DNA from 3 places in the Pseudomonas sp. B21-054 genome. Region 2 is predicted to be linked to each of the others. Evidence: predicted binding sites of a transcription regulator. Region 2 holds the regulator's gene; each other region holds the start of a gene.

Region 1 (5,288 bases), 720 kb from region 2:
CCCTCAGCATCGAAACCGCCCACCACCAGGTTGCCCTGGGCGATGGCGTAGACGTTGCCGTCGATACCCTTGAGCGGCGTCAGCAGCAAGGTGCCGCCACGCAGGCTCTTGGAGTTACCAATGGAAGAAACGGTGATATCCACCTGCTGGCCGGGCTTGGCGAACGCCGGCAGATCGGCACTGATCGACACCGCCGCGACGTTTTTCAACTGCACGTTGCCGGAACCTGCCGGTACCTTGATGCCAAACTGCGACAGCATGTTGTTGAAGGTCTGCAGGGTGAACGGGGTCTGGGTGGTCTGGTCACCGGTGCCGTTCAGGCCCACGACCAGGCCGTAGCCGATCAACTGGTTGGAACGCACGCCGGAAATGCTGGCGATATCCTTCAGACGCTCGGCTTGAGCGGTAAAGGCTGCCGACATCACCAACGCACCCATCAACAGCTGCTTAAGATTCAACTGGGCCACCTAGAAAGGGAATTTCGGGCTGAGGAAGAAACGGTCGAACCAACCCGGCTGACTCGCATCGGCAAAGGCACCAGTGCCCGAGTAGGTGATACGAGCGTCGGCCACCCGGGTCGACGAAACCGTGTTATCGGTGGCGATGTCATCGGCGCGAACCATGCCGGCGATGCGCACCAGCTCGTCACCCGTGTTGAGGGTCAGCCACTTCTCGCCCCGTACGACGATAATGCCGTTGGGCAATACATCGGCGACGGTCACGGTGATCGAACCGGTCAGGCTGTTGCTCTGGCCGGACTTGCTGTCGCCCTTGCTGGCCCGGTCGGAACCGTAACCGGCGTTGAGGCTCAGGTCACCGCCGCCGATCGGGTTATTGGTGGTCAGGCTGGAGCCGAACAACGACGTCAGGCCGACGCTGGTCTGGCTGGTCTTGTCGATCTGCGCGTTGGCGTTCTTGCTGGCTTGGGTCCGTTCGTTCAGGGTGATGGTGATGATGTCACCGACCCGGAAGGCCTTGCGGTCGCTGTACAGGTTCTGTTCGAAACCGGCCTGGTAGATCGAGCCATTGTTGGCAGCGGCCGGCAATGGCGTGCGCGGCAACACCGGAGCGTAGTACGGGTCATTGGGCTTGGGCGTTGGCCCGACACAGCCCGCGAGTGCGGTGATGCCACTCAGTGCCAGAACAGATACGAAGCGATTCATGACCCTACCTCTCGGTGTTGCAGGCGACCTCAGGCCGCCTCTATAGACGTGATTACAGATTCTGCGTAACGAACGAGAGCATCTGGTCGGCGGTGGAGATCACCTTGGAGTTCATCTCGTAGGCGCGCTGGGTGGTGATCATGTTGACCATCTCCTCCACGGTGCTCACGTTGGACGTTTCCAGGGTGTTCTGCAGCGTGGTGCCAAAACCGTTGAGGCCCGGTGTGCCGACTTGCGGCGCGCCACTGGCGGCGGTTTCCAGGAACAGGTTGTTGCCCGCTGATTGCAGGCCGGCCGGGTTGATGAAATCGGCGGTCTGCAGGTTGCCGATCACTTGGGAAGCCGGGTTGCCCGCCACTGTGATGGACACCGTGCCGTCGCGGCCTACGGTGAAGGTTTGGGCATCGTTCGGGATAATGATGGCCGGTTCCAGGGCGAAACCGCTGGCGTTGACGATCTGGCCATTGGAGTCGAGGTGGAACGTACCGTCACGGGTGTAGGACGTGGTGCCGTCCGGCTGCAGAATCTGGAAGAAACCGCGACCGTCGATGGCCATGTCCAGTGGTTGCTCGGTGGTTTGCAGGCTGCCGGCCGTGAAGTTTTTCTGGGTGCCGACAATGCGCACACCGGTACCCACTTGCAGGCCCGACGGCAGTTCGCTGTCCTGGGTCGACTGGGCGCCTGGCTGGCGTTTGACCTGGTACAGCAGGTCCTGGAACTCAGCGCGATCACGCTTGAAACCCGTGGTCGAGACGTTCGCCAGGTTGTTGGAAATGGTCGTCAGGTTAGTGTCCTGGGCGGACAGACCTGTTTTGGCAACCCATAGAGCCGGAAGCATTCGATTCTCCTCGTACGCCTGTTTTTCGGCGCAGCGCTGTAATTAATGATTAGATCTGCAAGACCCGGGCCATGGCCTCGTCGCCTTCTTTGGCGGTGTTCATCATCTTGACGTGAAGCTCGAATTGCTTGGCCAGGGCCAGCACCGACGTCATCTCGTCAACGGCATTGACGTTGCTCGCTTCCTGGAAGCCGGAGACCAGCTGCACGTTGCCATCGATGGGCGCCGGCTGGCCGTCCTTGGTCCGGATCGAGCCGTCCAGGCCCTTGGTCATGTTCTTGAGGTCCGGGTTGACCAGCTTGATGCGGTCCACTTCAGCCATCACCCGCGGGCCTTCACCCATGGCGCGAATGCTGATGGTGCCGTCCTGGCCGATTTCGATTTTCTGCTCCGGCGGCACGGCGATCGGACCACCGTTGCCCATTACCGGCATGCCGTTGCCGGCCCGCAGTACGCCCAGGGCATCGACATTGAGGCTGCCGGTGCGCACGTAGCTTTCACCGCCATCGGGATTCTGCACGGCCATCCAGCCCGGCCCGCTGACCGCGACGTCGAGGTCACGACCGGTTTCCACCAGCGCGCCCGGGGTGAAGTCAGTGGCAGGTCGCTCGGACATGGCAAACGCCCGCGCCGGAAAGCTGTCACCGAATACAGGCATCGAGCGGGCCTGCTCCAGGTCTTTCTGAAAACCGTTGGTGGAGATGTTCGCCAGGTTGTTGGCATGGGCCCGCTGCGCCAGCGCGTTCTGGCTGGCGCCGGTCATTGCCACATAAAGGTACTTGTCCACTGTCGTTCCTCTGCATGCCGGACGTTTGCCGCCCACTGCTGTGTTGCACAGCCTTAAGCAATTTGCAGACCAACTTTTTTCTGGCGCCACAGGGCCCGGTAAACAAAGGGCTTGAGGGCGCTGGAAGGGATTATGGGAGGTATATCGAAGACGAAAAACCGGCGGTATCGTGCCGCTGCAAGGCAAAGGTATACCCATCCGGCAACTGCACCACATTTTTGTGGCGAGGGGATTTATCCCCGCTGGGGTGCGAAGCGCCCCTGAAAACAGACAATTAAAGTGTGTCGGGTTGACTGCTTTGGGGCTGCTACGCGGCCCAGCGGGGATAAATCCCCTCGCCACAATTGATTACGCTCCGGAGTCTTTGCCGACTTCATATTCGCGCAACTTATTGGCAATGGTGGTATGGGAAACCCCCAACCGCTTGCCCAGTTGCCGGCTGCTGGGGTGTTCGGAATACAGGCGCTCCAGCACCGCTTTCTCGAAACGCCCGACAATGTCGGACAGGCCTCCTTCGAGGGAAAAATCGCCAAGGGGCTGACGCACGCCATAGTCCGGCAGGCGGATATGCTCGGCCTTCACCGTGCCGCCGTCGCACAGGGAAACAGCCTGGAACAGCACGTTTTCCAGCTGCCGGACGTTGCCCGGCCAATGGTAGTGACTGAGACGGTCCATCGCCGCCGGGGCCAGTTTGGGCAGCGGACAACCGATCTGGCGACTGGCCTGGTCGAGAAAATGCTCCACCAGCGGCGCCAGGCCATCAAGGCATTCGCGCAGTGGCGGGATGTGCAGCGAGAGGACGTTCAAGCGATGGTACAAATCCTGACGGAATTCTCCCCGGGCGCAGAGTTCGGACAAATCCACCTGGGTGGCGCAGATCACCCTGACGTCCAGGTACACCTCTTCATCGCTGCCGACACGCCGGAAGCACCCGTCCTGCAGAAAGCGCAGCAGTTTCACTTGCAGGCGCGGGCTCATTTCTCCAACGCCGTCGAGAAACAGCGTACCGCCGGCGGTCAGTTCCAACAGGCCGAGCTTGCCTTCCGCCCGGGCGCCCTCGAAGGCGCCGGGACCGTAGCCGAACAGCTCGGTCTCAGCCATGGATTCCGGCAGCCCGGCACAGTTAAGTGCCATCAACGGCGATTGCCCGCGGGGGCTCGCCAGGTGGCAGGCGCGGGCCAGCAATTCCTTGCCAGTGCCGGTCTCGCCCTCTATCAGTAGCGGCGCGTCCAAGGGCGCCATGCGCCGGGCCTCACGGACCACCGCCGCCATCACCTTGGAGCTTTGGAAAATACTGTCGAAGCCGCGCAATTCCTGCTTGCGCACGTTATAGATACGCTCGCCCACCCGGTCGGCCCGGTGCAACGTCAACACGGCGCCGGCCATGGCCTCGCTGTCGTCGTGCTCCGATTGCAGCGGGGCGATGTCGGCCAGGAACACATCGCCCTTGACCTTGACCCGCAGTCCGTTGATCCGCGACTGGTTGGCCCGCACCAGCTCCGGCAAATCGAAATCCTCGGCATAGCGGGACAGCGGAATCCCCGGTACTTCGTCCACCCGCACCCCGAGCAACTGCGCCGCTGCCCGGTTGGCGGCGACGATGGAGCCGCCCATGTCGATGGACAGCACCGGAAACTCCAAGGCACCGAGCAAGGCGTTGAGCTCCATGTGCCGCCGCTCGCTGGGCATCAGCCCCACGCGCTTGACGCCAAATACCCCGGCGATGCCTTCGAATTTCGGCCGTAGCGCCTGGAACTGAATGTTAATCAGGTTCGGACAGTGCAGATAAATCGCATTGCCATGCTCGCCTCCCACCTCCCCTCGGGCGACGTTGATCCCGTACTCCACCAACAGGTTGAGAATGTCCCGCAGGATGCCGATGCGATTCTGGCAATGGACTTTGATCCGCATAAAAGGGCCCGGATGTGGGTGAGATAGAAAAGGCGCGCCATTTTTGTCTAGGCACATAAATAATTGTCAAGATTATGTGACAGCTGTAGGCCATTTCCCAGCCAAAATTCTCAACGCGGCCGAAGCACACTCCCGACTGTAACGAAAACTTTACAAAAGGACACGTAGCTGTTCCTGCCCAACTGCTTTCTTCGGCTGCACGCACTCCGGCTTCGAGTTATCTCTAATGCATCGCTGGACATAAAAACAAACAGCCTTCCCTCCAAGGGAATCAGCAGGAGAGCAGCATGAAGCAGACGCAATACGTGGCCCGCGAGCCCGATGCGCAAGGTTTTATCCACTACCCCGCCGAAGAACACGCGGTGTGGAATACGCTGATCACCCGCCAGCTGAAAGTCATCGAAGGCCGTGCGTGCCAGGAATACCTGGACGGCATCGACAAGCTTGGCCTGCCCCACGATCGCATTCCGCAACTGGACGAAATCAACCAGGTGCTGGGCGCGACCACGGGCTGGCAAGTCGCCCGGGTACCGGCGCTGATCCCCTTCCAGACGTTCTTTGAATTGCTCGCCAGCAAGCAGTTTCCGGT
Region 2 (5,288 bases):
TGACCTGCCGGTGATTCGCCGGGTCGGCCTGGGCATGGCCGTCGCCAACGCGGCCGCGTTCGTACGCGAGCACGCCCACGGCATTACCACGGCACGAGGCGGCGAAGGGGCCGCGCGTGAATTCTGTGAACTGATCCTGCGCGCCCAGGGCCGCCTCGAAGCGGCCAACGCCGCGTACCTGTGAGCCATTTATGCTGAGCAAGAAGATTCGCACCATCGTGGTGTTCGGCTGTATCGCGGCGATTTTCGCGGCGGTGGGCTACTGGAACATCAGCCCGGAACGCTTTCTCGACCAACCCGCGGCCACGGTCGAAGAAAATATCGACTGGTACGCGACCAACACGCATACCCTGCAATACCTGCCCGATGGCAAAGTGCAGTATGAGATGACGTCCGACAAGGTCGACCATGTAAAGGCCACTGATATTACGCTGGTGACCAAGCCGGACCTGAACATGTTCCGCGGCACCGAGTTTCCGTGGCACGTGCAGAGCCTGCGGGCCGAGGTCAACTCCGGGGGCACTGAGGTGGAACTGATCGATTCGGTCCGCGTGGCCCGGACCGATGAGAAAAACCGCACGACCATCATCACCAGCAGTCGCATGACCGTGTTCCCACAGCAGCAATATGCGCAGACCGAGCAACCCGTTAGAATCGACGGCGCCGGAGGGGTATCGACCGGCACGGGAATGAAAGCGTATTTGAAGGAAAGCAGGATACACCTGCTATCGAACGTAAGAGGACAGTATGAAGCTCGCTAAAACCCTCCCTATTTTGCTCAGTCTGGGCGCAGCACTGGGAAGCGCGAGCGCCTGGGCTCTTCCCAACGATCGTGACCAACCTATCCGCATCCAGGCCGACGACGCCCAGCTGGACGACAAGAACGGTGTAGCCACCTACAAGGGTGACGTGATCATCACCCAGGGCTCGATGAAGGTCACCGGCAACACCGTGACCATTACCCGCACCCAGTCCGGCGATATCGACGTGGTGACCTCGGTGGGCAACCTGGCCTACTTCGAACAGATCCAGACCGCCGGCGACACCAAGCCTGTGCAAGGCTACGGGGTGACCATCCAGTATCACGCATCCCAGGACCGTGTCGTGCTGATCGACCGCGCCAAGGTCGTCGACAAGGACGGCAACGTCACCCAAGGCGAGAAAATCGTCTATGACACGAACAAAAAACTGGCCAGCGCCGGTCGTGCCACCGGCAGCAAGGTCACCGAATCGCGCCCACGCATCGACATGGTGATCCAGCCGAAAAAGAAAACCGACGAGCAGAAGGCCCCGTAATGGCAACTCTGAAAGCTCAGCATCTGGCCAAGAGCTACAAGAGCCGCCAAGTCGTGCGTGATGTCAGCCTGTCTATCGACAGCGGCCAGATCGTCGGCCTGCTCGGCCCCAACGGCGCGGGCAAGACCACCTGCTTCTACATGATCGTCGGCCTGGTCCAGGCCGATCAGGGCCGCGTGCTGATCGACGACCTGGACGTCAGCCACCAGCCGATGCACGGCCGGGCAAAGGCCGGCATCGGCTATCTGCCACAGGAAGCGTCGATCTTCCGCAAGCTGTCGGTGGCCGACAACATCATGGCCATCCTCGAGACCCGCAAGGAGCTCGACAAGGCCGGCCGCCGCCAGGAGCTGGAAAGCCTGCTGCAGGAATTCCACATCAGCCACATCCGCGACAACCTGGGCATGAGCCTGTCCGGCGGCGAACGACGCCGCGTGGAAATCGCCCGCGCCCTGGCCACCGCGCCGAAATTCATCCTGCTCGACGAACCGTTCGCCGGCGTGGACCCGATTTCGGTGGGTGACATCAAACAGATCATCCATCACCTCAAGGCCAAGGGGATCGGCGTGCTGATCACCGACCACAACGTGCGCGAGACCCTGGATATCTGCGAAACCGCCTATATCGTCAATGACGGCCAACTGATCGCCGAAGGCGATTCCGCGGCCATCCTGGCCAATGACCTGGTCAAGGAAGTGTACTTGGGCCATGAGTTCCGCCTGTAAGCGCAAAGTGTCTGGCCAATCGCCAGGGCGTCGCTAATTTTATTATGGCGACGCCCTAGGCAAACACTTCAGTTTCAGGCATATAATTTGCTTAAGTTTGGCGCTTCGGCGCCCTGTAGTGGATGGCGCATGTGCGCCGGCGAATAAGGTGTTAAGCCCCTGCCATGAAACCATCGCTAGTCTTGAGAATGGGCCAGCAGCTGACGATGACACCGCAGCTGCAACAGGCCATCCGCCTGCTCCAATTGTCGACCCTGGACCTGCAACAGGAAATCCAGGAGGCCTTGGAGTCCAATCCGATGCTCGAACGCCAGGAAGAAGGCGACGACTTCGACAACACCGATCCGCTGGCCGATAACGTCGAGCAAAAAACCAATACCGAAATTCCGGAACCCTCCTACCAGGAAGCCGCCCCGACGGTGGATAACCTTGAGGATGGCGAATGGAATGAACGCATCCCCAACGACCTGCCCGTGGACACTGCCTGGGAAGACGTCTACCAGACCAGCGCCAGCAACCTGCCCAGCAGCGATGACGACGAGTGGGACTTCACCACCCGTACCTCTGCCGGCGAGAGCCTGCAAAGCCATCTGCTGTGGCAGCTGAACCTGGCGCCGATGTCCGATACCGATCGCCTGATCGCCGTGACCCTGATCGATTGCATCAACAATCAAGGCTACCTGGACGAGACCCTCGAAGAAATCCTCGAAGCCTTCGACCCCGAGCTGGACATCGAGCTGGACGAAATCGAAGCCGTCCTCCATCGCATCCAGCAGTTCGAACCGGCCGGCATCGGTGCCCGCAACCTGGGCGAATGCCTGCTGCTGCAACTGCGCCAGTTGCCTGCCAAGACGCCATGGCTGGCCGAAGCCAAGCGATTGGTCACCGATTACATCGACCTGCTGGGCGGTCGCGACTACAGCCAACTGATGCGCCGCATGAAACTCAAGGAAGACGAGCTGCGCCAGGTGATCGAACTGGTCCAGAGCCTCAACCCGCGCCCTGGCTCGCAGATCGAGTCCACCGAACCCGAATACGTGGTCCCTGACGTGATCGTGCGCAAACACAACGATCGCTGGCTGGTGGAACTCAACCAGGAGTCGGTGCCCAAGCTGCGGGTCAATGCCCAGTACGCCGGTTTCGTCAGGCGCGCCGACACCAGCGCCGACAACACCTTCATGCGCAACCAGTTGCAGGAAGCACGCTGGTTCATCAAGAGCCTGCAAAGCCGCAACGAAACCCTGATGAAAGTCGCCACCCAGATCGTCGAGCATCAGCGCGGCTTCCTGGAGTACGGCGACGAAGCGATGAAACCGTTGGTCCTGCATGACATTGCCGAGGCGGTGGGCATGCACGAGTCGACGATATCCCGGGTAACCACCCAGAAATTCATGCATACCCCCCGGGGCATCTATGAATTGAAATACTTTTTCTCCAGCCATGTCAGCACCTCCGAAGGCGGCGAATGCTCGTCCACGGCCATCCGCGCGATCATCAAAAAACTGGTCGCTGCGGAAAATCAGAAAAAGCCGTTGAGTGACAGCAAGATCGCTGGTTTACTGGAGGCACAAGGCATTCAGGTGGCCCGCCGTACCGTCGCCAAATACCGCGAGTCCCTCGGGATCGCACCTTCGAGCGAACGCAAGCGGTTGATGTAACGGGCCACGCCACAGCGTTCCAGTGGCAGGCATTTCTGCCTGCCGCTTTATGCACTGGCAACGAAGGAGAAGCTGTATGCAAGTCAACATCAGTGGACACCAACTGGAAGTGACCGAACCCCTGCGCACCTATATCGGCGAAAAACTCGACCGATTGGAGAGGCATTTCGACAAGATCACCAACGTGCAAGTCACGATGAACGTCGAGAAGCTGCTGCAGAAGATCGAAGCCACGCTGCATATCCCCGGCGGAGAAGTGGTCGCCAACGCGGAGCATTCAGACATGTATGCCGCAATTGACCTGCTGACCGACAAGCTGGATCGCCAACTTAAAAAGCATAAGGAAAAGACCCAGAGCCTCCTCCAGGGCGCAACCGGTCGTTAACCCCCCCAATCCATGATCCGACTAGAATCCATCCTGACCCCCGGCCGTTCCATGGTGAACGCGCCGGGCGGCAGTAAAAAGAAAGCCCTCGAACAAATCGCCAACCTGATCCACCGCGAAATGCCGGATCTGGAAATGCAGGACGTCTTCGAGGCCCTGGTTGCCCGTGAAAAACTCGGTTCCACCGGTTTTGGCAACGGCATCGCCATTCCTCACTGCCGCCTCAAGGGTTGTACCGCGCCCATCAGTGCGCTGTTGCACCTTGAAGCCCCCATAGATTTCGACGCCATCGATGGCGCACCGGTCGACCTGCTGTTCGTACTGCTGGTCCCGGAAGCGGCTACCGATGCGCATCTCGAGCTGCTGCGCCAGATTGCCAGCATGCTGGACCGCAAGGAAGTTCGCGAAAAACTGCGCAGCGCACCGAGCAACGAAGCCTTGTATCAGGTTGTCCTGGACGAGCAGAACGGTCATTAAACATGCGCATGATCATTGTCAGTGGCCGCTCCGGCTCCGGTAAAAGCACGGCGCTCAATGTGCTTGAGGACAACGGCTACTATTGCATCGATAACCTCCCGGCCGGCCTGCTGCCGGAGCTGGCCGAACGCGCCTTGATCCACACTGAACTGGCGCAACCGCTGGTGGCGGTGTCCATCGATGCACGCAACCTGCCAAGCCATCTGTCGCGCTTCCCCGAGTTGCTGGAGGAAGTACGCAACCGGCATATCCAATGCGATGTGCTGTACCTGGACGCCGATGAAGAAACGCTGCTCAAGCGCTTTTCCGAAACCCGTCGACGTCACCCGCTGAGCAACGCCAGCCGTTCCCTGGCTGAAGCCATTCATGACGAAAGCCACCTGCTCGGCCCGATCGCCGACCTGGCGGACCTGAAGGTCAACACCACGAACCTGAACCTGTATCAGCTACGCGACACCATCAAGTTGCGCCTGCTGAACCAGCCGGAGCCAGGCACGGCGTTCCTGGTGGAATCCTTCGGTTTCAAGCGTGGCATGCCGGTAGACGCCGACCTGGTGTTCGATGTGCGCTGCCTGCCCAACCCTTATTGGAAACCGGAATTGCGTGAGCAGTCCGGGCTCGACCAGCCGGTGATCGACTACCTGGCCGCCCAGCCGGATGTCGAAGACATGTACCAGGATATCTCCAGCTACCTGCTCAAATGGCTGCCCCGCTTTGCCGCGAGCAACCGCGCCTACGTCACGATAG
Region 3 (5,288 bases), 2.1 Mb from region 2:
CTGGCCGACGGCGAGGTCAACCTGAACCCGATCAGCGCCCGGCTCAAGGTCAAGACCCAGGACATCGACCTGCGGGTTGCCCAGTCGTATATCAACCCGTTCATTCGCCTGGAACTGCGCTCCGGGATGCTCGGCAGCGACCTGGCGGTAGACCTCAAGAGCACCGAGCCGCTGGCGTTCGCGGTTACCGGTCGCGCCCAGGTCGATCAGTTGCACACCCTCGACACCCTCAAGACCCGCGACTTCCTCAAGTGGCAGCGCCTGGTGCTCGAAGGCCTCAATTATCAGCACGGCGACAGCCTGTCCATCGACAAGGTCAACCTGTTCCAGCCTTACGCGCGCTTCATGATCAACGACGACCGCACCACCAACGTCGATGACCTGCTGATCCCACAACCGGCCGACAGTGGCGCAAAGAGCACTGCGGCAAAACCGAAGTCCCAGGAAAAACCGCTGGGCATCCACATCGGCGGCATCGCCATCAACGACGGTTCGGCCAACTTCGCCGACTTCAGCCTGACACCCAACTTCGCCACGGCTATCCAGCAGCTCAACGGTGAGATCGGCACCATCGACAGCCGCCAGGCCAAGCCGGCGACCGTGGACGTCAAGGGCAAGGTCGACCGCTACGCGCCGGTCACCATCAAGGGCGCGCTGAACCCCTTCGATCCGATGGCCAGCCTCGACATCGCCACCAGTTTCAAACGGGTCGAGCTGACCACCCTGACGCCCTACTCCGGCAAGTTCGCCGGTTATCGCATCCGCAAGGGTCGGCTCAATCTCGACCTGCACTACCGCATCACCAAGGGCCAGCTCCAGGCGGAAAACAAAGTGGTGGTCGAACAACTGCAACTGGGAGAAAAAGTCGACAGCCCGGATGCCGTGAGCCTGCCACTCAAACTGGCGGTGGCATTGCTGAAGGATTCCGAAGGCAAGATTTCCATCGAACTGCCGGTCTCCGGCAACCTCAACGATCCGCAATTCAGTGTCATGCCGATTGTCTGGCAGACCCTGCGCAACCTGGTGGTCCGAGCGGCCCAGGCACCGTTCAAACTCATCGGCGGGCTGGTGGCCGGTGGCGGCTCGGAGGACCTGGGCAGCGTGTCGTTCGCGGCGGGCTCCAGCGAGCTGAGCAAGGAAAACGAAGGCACGCTGCTGAAACTGTCCGAAGCCCTCGGCAAGCGTCCGGAGCTGCGCCTGGAGATCGAAGGCACCGCCGCCGAAGGCAGCGACGGCCCGCTGCTCGCCGCCCAGCGTTTAGAGCGCGAATACCAGTACAACTATTACAAGATGCTCCAGCGCCGAGGCGACAAAGTGCCAGCCCAGGCCTCGTTGCTGGAAGTGCCCGAGGATGAAAAACCACCGCTGCTCGAAGGCATCTATCGCACGCGCCTCAAGACCCAGCCGCCGGCCGAATGGACGCAATTGGATAAAAAGGCGCGTATCGAGAAACTGCGCGAAGGCGTGATCAAGTTCTGGAGCGGCAGCGACGTGCTCTTGCGCCAACTGGGGCAAGAACGGGCCAGCAGCATCAAGGACTTCCTGGTGGACAAAGGCCGCCTGGCCGACGACCGCGTGTACTTCATCGACGCCAGCCTAGGCCAGGCCGAAAGCGACGGTCGCGTGATTACCCCACTGCATCTGGATGCTGAATGACATGAAGCGTTTGTATGGGCTCAGCCTGGGTCTACTGCTCGCCGCAGGCCAAGCGACGGCGCCGATACGCTGCGTTGCGGCAGCCAGTTGATCAGCGTCGGCGACCGCTCGAGCGAAGTGCTGCAAAAGTGCGGGCAGCCTGTGGCGCAGGATGATCTGGGCTATAAACGCAGTGTCAATCGCCGGGAAGAATACCCGGTGGAAGAATGGACCTACGGGCCCAACAACGGCATGTACCAGTACTTGCGTTTCGAAGGGAACCGGCTGGTGCAGATCACCAGCAAGCGGGGGCGCTGAGCTTGTCCTTACAGAGGCGTTGAATGTGCTGCCGCCATTGCGAGCAAGCTCGCTCCCACATTGTTTTGGGTGACCGCAACATCAATATTGACCGCCATCCTCCTGTGGGAGCGAGCTTGCTCGCGATGGCGGCAACTCGATCCTACAGACTAATCCGCAACCGCTGACCCACAGATTGATCCACCCCAGAATAGAACAGGCCCCCGGCACGAATGCCGGGGGCCTGTAATGGCCACGTCCGTGTGGCCTTTCGCATGAACTCCAAAGCGACGGCAAACGTATATCTAGGCCCGCTTGCCGCGCCTTCTCCCAGTCCAGGCGAGAAGTCTTAAGCCTTATTCGGCTTTCAGGCCGTCAGCCGATACGGCTTTGACGCCTTTGATTTTCTTGGCGATCGCCACAGCGGTGTCCTTTTGTGCCTCCGTGACTTTGGTCATCGAAGATAGGGACACAACACCTTTGTTGGTTTCGACTTTGATATCAGTGCCTGGAATGCCTTTTTCGGTGACCAGGTCAGCTTTGACCTTGGTGGTGATCCAGGTGTCGGAGGTAGCTTCCTTGGCCTCTGTCACTTCGCCAGCAGCCAGCATCATTGGAGCCTGAGTTGCTTGAGTGGTCTCGGCGAATGCGCTAGCCATGGTCAGGGTCAGTGCGGTAGCAGCGGCGGCAGTGATAGCGAACTTCTTCATACGAGTAACTCCTGTTTTTCTCAAAAACTGCCGGAGGTGCATCCCGGCAGGGTTATCAGGAGTAGTGCGAAGGCTGTGCCAGTTTTGAAAAATTAATTAAATCGTTTTAAATCAATAAGTTAAGCGAAGCGGCAATTTTCATAATCATGCAAAATGCATGAACCGTTGATTCTGGACATGCAAGTTGCGGGTTTGGGTCAAATTCTAAGCTTATGAATTGCAGAGGGTTTTCAGTAAAGCCCGAAATCGTTCCCGCCGAAGTTCCCAGCAGCCATAAAAAGGGCCGCTACGCAGCCCAGATCAAATCAAATCAAGTTCGAATTCCTTAACCTCCGGTAGGAGCCGCAGCGCCACCGGTACAGCCGGCCGGCAAGAATTCCTGATCGGCATTAGAACCACACGTCCAGGCGCCTGCCGTCGAGCGGGAGAGCGTGATCGTCTTACCTGCCACGGCGGCAGGCGACTTAACCAGCTTACAAATGATAGTACCTGATCCGGCCGAAGCGGTACCCGTAACTGTAAGTTCACAATTGCTGGTAGGCGAGGTTATGTTCATGTTAGTCGTGGACGGATCAGTGCCTTGATTCATGGCGTCCTCATACGGCACCTTTAACGCAGAAATTTCCGCCAACCCCGCCGTCGCCTTGGCCCGCGCCTGATACTTGGAATATTGCGGCAACGCAAAGGTCGCCAGAATACCGATGATCGCCACAACGATCAGCAGCTCGATCAGGGTAAAACCACTCTGCTTATTCATAGACATCTCCAATGCATGAGGCGAAATCTCATGACCTGAAACGGCCGTTGCATGGCACATGCCAACCCTTTGCAACCCGGCCCACAAGGGGCCGCACCCCGTACAACACCTACGTCCTACCCCAACAACCGCACTATCTGACGTTTTTTGTCACCCTGCCCCGCTGGTTTGGCGTCGATGCTTGACTAGGCTATAAGTCATGAACTGTTCACCGCCGGTATCCCCATGACTGACATCGCCCTCAGCGGCCTGACCAAGCAATTGGTGCTGGCCGAACTGATCACCGAGCAAAGTGCGCAGCAGGCGTACCAACAGGCCCAGCGCAGTCGCATGCCCTTGGTCAGTTATCTGGTGCAAAACAAACTGGTGCAGAGCCGCCGGGTTGCCGAAATTGCCTCGGAGCATTTCGGCGTCGCCCTGCTGGACCTCAACAGCCTGGACAAGGACACCCAGCCCATCGGCCTGGTCAGCGAGAAACTGGTGCGCCAACATCACGCCCTGCCCCTATGGCGGCGCGGCAACAAGTTGTTCGTGGGCATCTCCGACCCGACCAATCACCAGGCTATCAATGACATTCAATTCAGTACCGGCCTGACCACCGAAGCCATCCTGGTGGAGGACGACAAGCTCAGCGACGCCATCGAAAAGTTTTTCGAATCCAGCAGCACGGGCCTGGAAGGCATGGGCGATGTCGACCTCGATGGTCTGGACATCGAAGCGATCGACGATTCCAAGCAGGACGCCATCGGCGGCCAGGACACCGACGACGCCCCGGTGGTGCGCTTCGTCAACAAGATGTTGCTGGACGCGATCAAGGGCGGCTCTTCCGACCTGCATTTCGAGCCCTATGAAAAAACCTACCGAGTGCGGGTGCGCACCGATGGCATGCTGCGGGAAGTGGCCAAGCCACCGATCCAGTTGGCCACCCGCATCGCCGCACGCCTGAAGGTCATGGCCAGCCTCGATATCTCCGAACGGCGCAAACCCCAGGACGGGCGGCTGAAAATGCGCCTGTCGAAAAACAAATCCATCGACTTCCGGGTCAACACCCTGCCCACGCTCTGGGGCGAGAAAGTGGTGATCCGGATCCTCGATCCGTCCAGTGCGCAAATGGGCATCGATGCCCTGGGCTACGAGCCGGATCAGAAAGACCTGTACATGGCGGCCCTCAAACAGCCACAAGGGCTGATCCTGGTGACCGGGCCGACCGGTTCGGGCAAGACCGTGTCGCTGTACACCGGGCTGAATATCCTCAACACCGTGGACATCAACATTTCCACCGCCGAAGACCCGGTGGAAATCAACATGGAAGGCATCAACCAGGTCAACGTGAACCCACGCCAGGGGCTGGATTTTGCCCAGGCCCTGCGCTCGTTCCTGCGCCAGGACCCGGATGTGATCATGGTCGGCGAGATCCGCGACCTGGAAACCGCCGAAATCGCCATCAAGGCCGCCCAGACCGGGCATTTGGTACTCTCTACGCTGCACACCAACAGCGCCGCCGAGACCCTGATCCGCCTGCAGAACATGGGCATCCCGGGCTTCAACATTGCCACGGCGGTGCACCTGATCATCGCCCAACGGCTGGCGCGCAAGCTGTGTACCCACTGTAAGAAAGCCATCGAGATTCCCGAGGAAACCCTGCTCAAGGAAGGTTTCCCCCGGGAACGCATCGGCACATTCACAATCTATGAGCCGGTCGGTTGTGAACAGTGCAACCACGGTTACAAAGGGCGCGTGGGGGTCTACGAAGTGGTCAAGAACACGCCTGACCTGCAACGGTTGATCATGGCCGAGGGCAACTCGCTGGAAATCGACCTGCAAATGCGTAAAGACGGTTTCAACGACCTACGTACCTCGGGGTTGCAAAAAGTGATGCAGGGCGTCAC

The links. Region 2 encodes sigma-54, which starts transcription at its own class of promoters, with help from an activator protein. Its sites were predicted from a motif close to ANTGGCATNNANNTTGCTNT; they were not measured.
Region 1: the regulator sigma-54 is predicted to act here: its motif matches at 2,843-2,862, upstream of LOY70_RS08015 (flagellar basal body rod protein FlgF).
Region 3: the regulator sigma-54 is predicted to act here: its motif matches at 3,446-3,465, upstream of LOY70_RS25305 (pilin).

Annotation. Positions count from the first base shown of each region.
Region 1 covers NZ_CP087204.1:1,801,296-1,806,583, reverse strand. The annotation lists gene LOY70_RS08030 (flagellar basal body P-ring protein FlgI) at 1-437, opposite strand, end outside; gene flgH (flagellar basal body L-ring protein FlgH) at 468-1,163, opposite strand; gene flgG (flagellar basal-body rod protein FlgG) at 1,216-2,001, opposite strand; gene LOY70_RS08015 (flagellar basal body rod protein FlgF) at 2,051-2,788, opposite strand; gene LOY70_RS08010 (sigma-54-dependent transcriptional regulator) at 3,137-4,699, opposite strand; gene phhA (phenylalanine 4-monooxygenase) at 4,987-5,288, shown strand, end outside.
Region 2 covers NZ_CP087204.1:1,076,908-1,082,195, reverse strand. The annotation lists gene LOY70_RS04585 (KdsC family phosphatase) at 1-184, shown strand, start outside; gene lptC (LPS export ABC transporter periplasmic protein LptC) at 192-761, shown strand; gene lptA (lipopolysaccharide transport periplasmic protein LptA) at 748-1,296, shown strand; gene lptB (LPS export ABC transporter ATP-binding protein) at 1,296-2,021, shown strand; gene LOY70_RS04565 (RNA polymerase factor sigma-54) at 2,186-3,679, shown strand; gene hpf (ribosome hibernation-promoting factor, HPF/YfiA family) at 3,756-4,064, shown strand; gene ptsN (PTS IIA-like nitrogen regulatory protein PtsN) at 4,077-4,541, shown strand; gene rapZ (RNase adapter RapZ) at 4,544-5,288, shown strand, end outside.
Region 3 covers NZ_CP087204.1:5,833,845-5,839,132, forward strand. The annotation lists gene LOY70_RS25290 (DUF748 domain-containing protein) at 1-1,656, shown strand, start outside; partial or broken gene LOY70_RS25295 (DUF2845 domain-containing protein) at 1,658-1,953, shown strand; gene LOY70_RS25300 (BON domain-containing protein) at 2,289-2,642, opposite strand; gene LOY70_RS25305 (pilin) at 2,968-3,399, opposite strand; gene pilB (type IV-A pilus assembly ATPase PilB) at 3,625-5,288, shown strand, end outside.